DNA from 2 places in the Rhizobium sp. N324 genome. Region 1 is predicted to be linked to the other one. Evidence: riboswitches for the same ligand, from Rfam matches in the RefSeq annotation. Region 1 holds a riboswitch; the other holds the start of a gene.
What was found. A riboswitch is a leader RNA that binds a small molecule or an ion and turns the genes downstream of it on or off. The one in region 1 is predicted to bind FMN.
Positions count from the first base shown of each region.

Region 2: another riboswitch for FMN. It lies ahead of AMK05_RS13945 (6,7-dimethyl-8-ribityllumazine synthase); the one in region 1 lies ahead of AMK05_RS08220 (DMT family transporter).

Region 1 is NZ_CP013630.1:1,717,191-1,720,590, reverse strand. It holds gene AMK05_RS08225 (esterase-like activity of phytase family protein) at 1-1,027, opposite strand, end outside; gene AMK05_RS08220 (DMT family transporter) at 1,110-2,030, opposite strand; FMN riboswitch at 2,115-2,267, opposite strand; gene hupB (DNA-binding protein HupB) at 2,388-2,663, opposite strand; gene lon (endopeptidase La) at 2,870-3,400, opposite strand, start outside.
Region 2 is NZ_CP013630.1:2,881,758-2,885,157, reverse strand. It holds gene AMK05_RS13950 (VOC family protein) at 187-876, opposite strand; gene AMK05_RS13945 (6,7-dimethyl-8-ribityllumazine synthase) at 1,036-1,470, opposite strand; FMN riboswitch at 1,549-1,691, opposite strand; gene AMK05_RS13940 (SRPBCC family protein) at 1,999-2,445, shown strand; gene AMK05_RS13935 (GCG_CRPN prefix-to-repeats domain-containing protein) at 2,629-2,949, shown strand; gene AMK05_RS13930 (hypothetical protein) at 3,031-3,255, opposite strand.

The sequences.
Region 1 (3,400 bases):
CTCCCTTCGATCCCGAACGGCTTTCCGGATAATGGCCGATATGGACGACGGCGCGTTCGAAGGATGCGCCCGATTCGTAGAGAAGCTTGCCCGTCTTGTCGAAGATGGTGAAACCGCGCGAACCGCCCTGATAGTCGCCTTCATTGGCGACGACGAGGCGGTTGTCGTCCAGCCATTTCACGGCGTCGGGCTCGCGCGGCACGCCCTTCAATTCGCCGGTGAATTTCAGGGCGCCGTCCCGCTTGGTGTCGATGCCGGTGAGATCGACGCTGCCGGCGGAGAAATGCGTTTTCACCTGAGCCGTATTGGCGTCGATGATGACGATCTCGTTGTTTTCCTGCAGCGTCAGGGCGATCTCGTTCAGGCCGTTGAAGGCGACGAATTCCGGCTCCGGATCCTCAGGGGCGACACCGGCGAGACCGGTCAGTGCCACGTGCTTGATGGTGCCGCAATCGACGGCGCCGTTCTTCAGCTGGAAGACGACGAGATCGCCGGCCGGCATCTGCGGGATCTTGCCGTCATTGACCTCTTCGTCGCGTTCGTTTTCGATCGCGATGGCGCCGAGCGTTTTGTCCTTGTTGAGCGCGATCGAATCCGGCTGGCCGCCGAGATCGCAGCTGTTTTCGATCTTCTTCGTCGCCACGTCGACGATCGCCAGACGGCCCGAGGGCTTGGCCTTGCTTTCGGAGGTGTTGACGGCGACCAGGGCCTTGCCGGCGCTCGAGGTGACCGATGTCGGCTCGCCGTCCATCATCAGCGCGCCGCCTGATTTCGGGGCCTTGGCATCGGTGATGTCGATGAAGCCGATCGCGCCGAGCGGGCTGTCGCTATAGATCAGCGTGTTGCCGTCATCGGTCGCGGTGATGATTTCGGCAGAGGTCGGCGAAAGCTTGTCCTTGTCATCAGGCAGGTTCTGCGCGACCGGGAAGGACGCGATGCGGTTGAAGACCGGCTCGGCGGCGGCCGGGAAGGCAACGGATGTGAAAAGCACGGCAGCAAGCGCTGCCTTGCGCGATAAAATTGTCATGAAAATCCCCCATGTGTCGAATAGTCGAAACATGGGTTTTCTGCGGGACTGCCATGACAGAGGCATGACAGCCCCGGCCATTTTACGCGCTTTGCGTCAGGCCGCCCTTTTCCCGGCGCATCTCGTTGCGCATGATGAAAAGCGACGCGGCAAGAATGAGGGCGGCTCCGAGCCAAAGGTAACCAGCCGGCGCATAACCGAAGAACAGCCAGCCTGCCAGCACATTCAGCGGCAGCTTCAGATCGTCGAAGGGCTGCACATAGGCGGCGTCGGCACTGGCATAGGCGAGCGTCAGCAGATATTGCGCCACGACCGTCAGCAGGCCGGCCAGCAGGAAGAGAGCAAGTGCGGTGCCTGTCGGCACGGCGAAGCCCGCCGCCAGCGCCAGGCCGCCGTTGATCGGCGTCAGCAGCACCAGCAGCCAGACGGTGATCGTCTCGGGCTTTTCGATGCCGGTCAGGCTCTTGGTGATCAGCGAGGAGGCGCCCCAGAGCAGCGCCGAGAGCACCGGCAGCAGGGCTGCCCAGGTGAAGCTGTCGGACCATGGCTGCAGGATGATCATCGCGCCGGCAAAGCCGACACCGGTCGCCGCCCACCGGGCTGGACCGACACGTTCACCGAGGAACAGGCGGGCGCCGAGAATGATGAAGAAGGGCGAGGTCATGACGAGGGCGATCGCCTGCCAGATCGGCACCGACGCAAGGCCGGAAATCCAGGCCTCGACGCCGAGCGCGGCAAAGATCACGCGCACGAGATGCCGCCAGGGATATTCGGTGCGCATTGCCGAAAGGCCTGATTTGCGCAGGAAGGGCAAGGAGAACAGAAAGGCGAAGGCATATTGCCAGAAGGCCGCGGAGGCCGGGGGAAAGGCGAGCTTCATCGTCAGCCACTGGGTGACGACGTTGAGGAGCGAGAAGACCACGCCTCCAAGCACCATGAAAGCTGCGCCGGCAAGGGCGCGCGACTGCGAGACTGCAAGGGATTTCTGATTCATGTCTTTCATCCGAAATCAGGGACCAACATAAATCAGGACGCAACGAGCGACAGCACGCTGACGCTGGCAGTCCCCTGCCCCGCACGCGGCCATGCTCATCCTCTTCCATCCGGACTTTGACCGTCGGCTCCGGAATCGCACCGGATCTGCTGACCCCTCCCAAGCGTCGGCTTGGGAAAGCGCTCGCGGGCTCGGGCCGCAGCCCTTACCGCCGGTGGGGAGTTTCACCCCGCCCTGAGAACAGCTCTGTCGTAGAACAAAGGGCCGCATGCGGCAAGCGGCGAAAGCGAAAGGGGTCCGGCAAAGCCGAACCCCTTCCAAATCCTGCGCAGCCGGTCTCGTTTACGGCTGGCGGATAATCTCAGATCAGCCGTTGACGGCGTCCTTCAGGCCCTTGCCGGGCGTGAACTTCGGCACGTTGCGAGCCGGAATGTCGACTTCAGCGCCCGTCGACGGGTTGCGGCCCTTCGATGCGGCACGATGAGAAACGGTGAAGCTGCCGAACCCAGCGAGGCGGATGTCGCCCTTGTTCTTGAGTTCACCCTGGACAACGTCAAAAACCGCGTCAACAGCGGAAGCCGCGTCAGACTTCGTCAGTCCTGCCTTTTCGGCGACTGCGGACACGAGTTCATTCTTGTTCATGTTTCCACCCCTTTCTAAATGGTACGAAACGACTCAAAAGTAAGCTAGGCGCAGAATAGGTTTCATCAGGCCCGCCGGGAACCCAAAAGCCCTGCAAATCAAGGAAAAGCAAGCGTCTCCATGACGTTTTCACAAAAAAGGCTGGCGTTTTCGCCAGCCTTTTTCCGTCTTTTCAGCCAATGGGGCCTAAATGTGGCCAAGGCCACTCAATGCGCTATGGTCGCGCCCGTCTCATCAAGGCCTTCGACCGAGGTGATGACCGGCGTTTCCACCGTGCCGTCCCATTCGATCGGCTCCGGCCGCCGGATCAGCGCATGCTTGATCACCTCGCCCATGCGGGATACCGGGATGATCTCCATGCTGTTCTTCACGTTATCCGGAATCTCTGCCAGGTCCTTGGCGTTTTCCTCCGGAATCAGCACCTTCTTGATGCCGCCGCGAAGCGCTGCGAGCAGCTTTTCCTTGAGACCGCCGATCGGCAGCACACGGCCGCGAAGGGTGATTTCACCGGTCATGGCCACGTGCCTGTTCACCGGGATGCCGGTCATGATCGAGACGATCGCGGTCGCCATGGCGACGCCGGCCGAGGGGCCGTCCTTCGGTGTCGCGCCTTCCGGCACGTGCACGTGGATGTCGCTCTTGTCGAAGCGCGGCGGCTCGATGCCGAAATCGACAGCGCGCGAGCGGACATAGGAAGCCGCTGCCGAAATCGATTCCTTCATGACTTCCTTCAGATT
Region 2 (3,400 bases), 1.2 Mb from region 1:
GAGGCGCTGCCGCGATTCCGCTTCTCCCCTCGGGGAGAAGATGCCGGCAGGCAGATGAGGGGGCCACACGGCACGTCCTCCATTGTCCTTCGCCTCGCCTTGAGCGGCAAGCGAAAGGCAAGCGGACTGCATCATTATTAAGAGGGAACACAGACGCGACGAGCGTCTGCGTCCCTCTACCGCCATCTATAACGGCAGCTCCCGGCCGGCCCGTTCGCTGACCATGTATTCGGCGTACCAGTCCGGCCAGTTCTCGTCGTGCTTGCCGCCGTTGCGCTTTTCGTGTTCGCCGTGGGCGGTGGCCGCGCGGCGCAGCGCTGATGCAAGATCGCTCGACGTTGCAAAGGCTGTCTCGTCGGCGTCGATGCGTCCGGGCAGGCGCTCCGTGACTTCCTGGAACAGCCAGCCATTGCCGTCGGGATCCTTGAACGAGGCGAAGGAGCGATAGCTGCGGTGATCGGGATCGCGGCCGGCAATCCTCAGCCGTCCGAAGAGATAGGGGTCGTCCTTGCCGGCATAGACGCCCGATGCGTCATGAAACACGTCGCTGACCTCGACGCCGCGGGCGATGAGGTCGCGGCGGGCGGCCTCGATGTCGGAGACGACGAGGTAGAGCCCCTGGGCGGAGCCGGGTTCTGCGGCGGTTATATTCTTGCCGAATATGATCGCGCAGCCGGAGCCGGGCGGAGTAAACTGGATCACCCGGAAATCGGCATCATTGGCGAAATCGGCGTCGAGCCGCCAGCCGAGCCCGTCGTAAAAACGTTTGGCGCGGTCGACGTCGGAAACGGGGATGACGACCACTTCGAGCTTGGTGTCGACCGGCCGTGTTTTCGGATTTGCGATAGGGGGTTCACTGCGCATTGCATTGCTCATCTTCAGCTCCTTGGGGTTCTGGATGCATTAAGAATGGCGATACATGTCGGGGTGGAGTGGACCACAGCGCGGCGGGGGCGTCGAATCAATTATTCTGTCGGCGTTGACCTGATGAAGACGGCGGGATCGGTCCCGCCGCCTCGGTTCGGAGGAACCGCCTTACGCGGCAAGAGCGGCGCGTGTCTTCCCGATGGTGAGCGCGGCTTTTGCGGCCTCCCGCCCTTTCTCGATGAAGTGCGCGCGGTAGATCTGCTTATGGTGCTCGGTTTCCTGATACTGATGCGGCGTCAGCGAAACCGACAGCACCGGCACGCCGGTATCCATGCCGGCGCGCATCAGCCCGTCGACCACGGCCTGGGCGACGAATTCGTGGCGGTATATTCCGCCGTCAACGACGAAAGCGGCAGCAACGACGGCGCCATAGCGCCCGGTTGCGGCAAGATCACGGGAAAGCAGCGGCATCTCGAATGCGCCGGGAACATCGAACACATCGACCTGCTCGGGCGGCACGAGCTGATAGAAGCCGTCAAGGGCGCGGTCGACGATGTCGGCGTGCCAGCTGGCTTTGATAAAGGCGTAGCGGGTGGGTGTCATGGTAATCTCCTTTGGCGAACAGACACATCACCCAAGGCGATCACGAACGTCCCCGACAGCCGCAAGGGCGGTGGGAACGCGCGTTCTCTTTCATCCGGACTATGACCGTCGGCTCAGGCATCTCACCTGATCTGCTGACCCTTCCTTAGAAGGCGCTCGCGGGCTCGCAATCGAAACTGCATACCGCCGGTAGGGACTTTCACCCCGCCCTGAGAACGGCGGGGACAATAGGGGGAAGGTGGCCGGCTGGCAATAGGGTGAAATGCTTTCATTGTGGTGTGGGAATGGGAATGGCGCGAGTGGCCCGAAGGGCAAGGCAGTTGAGGGGGCGAGCGACGACAGGAGCGAGTGCATTGGGCGCACGCGAAGGGCACGGTGACGAGCCAGCGTCGGAGGCAATGTCTCCATCGCCCTTGCTGAATGTGCACGTTTGCCTACATGCTTCCGATGAGGACACCCCGTCAAAACAGCAGCGCGCCGTTCCCGCGCAAGGCGAGGGAAGACCATAGCAAACCATGGGAGAGAGATATGCAAGAGCCCCTCGTCGTTCACCGCGAGGCGCATATCGCGGCGCCGCCGGCCGCAGTGTTTGCGTTGATGACCGACCCGGAAAAGATCCTGCGCTGGATGGGAACGGAAGCTGAGGTCGAGCCGCAGCCGGGCGGGCTCTATCTCGTCAACGTCACCGGCGCCCGCTTTGCGCGCGGCTCGTTTCGCGAAGTGGTGCCGGTTCATCGCCTTGCCTACAGCTTCGGCTGGGACGGTAGCGAGGTGGTGCCGCCGGGGTCGAGCCTGGTCGAGATTGACCTGATCGAGCAGGGAGGCGGAACACTGCTGCGGCTCACCCATAGCGGCCTGCCGAGCGCCGATCAATGCGCCGGCCATGCGGAAGGCTGGGCGCATTACCTCGGGCGGCTGATCGAGGTCGCCGCCGGGCGTGACCCGGGTCCCGACTCATTTTCCGGCAGGACATGAACGGTTTTTGCCGGCCGGAGGCTTGTCCCGAAGCGGTTGCCGTTGCGGGAAAACGGCTGGCCGGCGCTCCGATCGGCCGTCCGAAAGCGCTTCTTTTTTGCCCGCAAACATGAACGCGCAGTTCATCTCCAGTTCAATTTGGCCGCCCTAGGGTGAGGGCGGCTGGATGAAATGGAGTTTCCGATGAAGGCACTTTCTATCGCGGCTGCCTTGCTCGCTGGCAGCCTTTCGATCGGCACAGCTGAGGCGATGCCGATGGGGACAATCAATGTCCAGAGCAATGTCACAAGCGATGTTACAAAGGTCGACTATGCGTGCGGCCGCGGCTGGCATCTGACCCGCTGGGGCGAATGCCGGCGAAACTGGCGACGCCCGCCGCCGGTGGCCTTCTACGGCGGTCCGCCCCGCTGGGGCTGGGAGCGGCGCCACCGGGATTGGGATGGTCCGCGCTGGCGCGATGAGCGGCGCGGCGAGTATCGCCGCCGCTGGCGGGATGACTATTAAGCTCGCAGTCAGAGACAGATCGATGGGGCCGGCGCAATCTTCGCCGGCCCTTTTTATCGACGTTTCTTCGGCGCCTTGGCGTCAGACCGTGCTGACGCGCCAGTGTTGGCTGTCGATCAGTTCTTCGAGTTCGACAGGATCCTTGACGCCGAATTCATACCATTCGACGAGTTCCTTCGCCTTGCGGCTGCTCTCCTCTGCGGTCAGCTCGACCTGATATCTTTCGCACCACCGCCGAAGGATCGACGTCAGCAGCGTCATGTCATTGCCATCCAGCGGATCTTTCGGCCAGAATATCGTGCCCATCGTACCCCTCAATCACACGATGATGAACGGCGCATAATGAAAGCAAAACTGCGCAAGTTTAAAGTGTTATTTTCTGTTTTGCGCCGTGATGGAATTCCCGACCTAAAGAGGGCCGCGGGAGGCGTTCTTGCTGATGTCCCGGAGC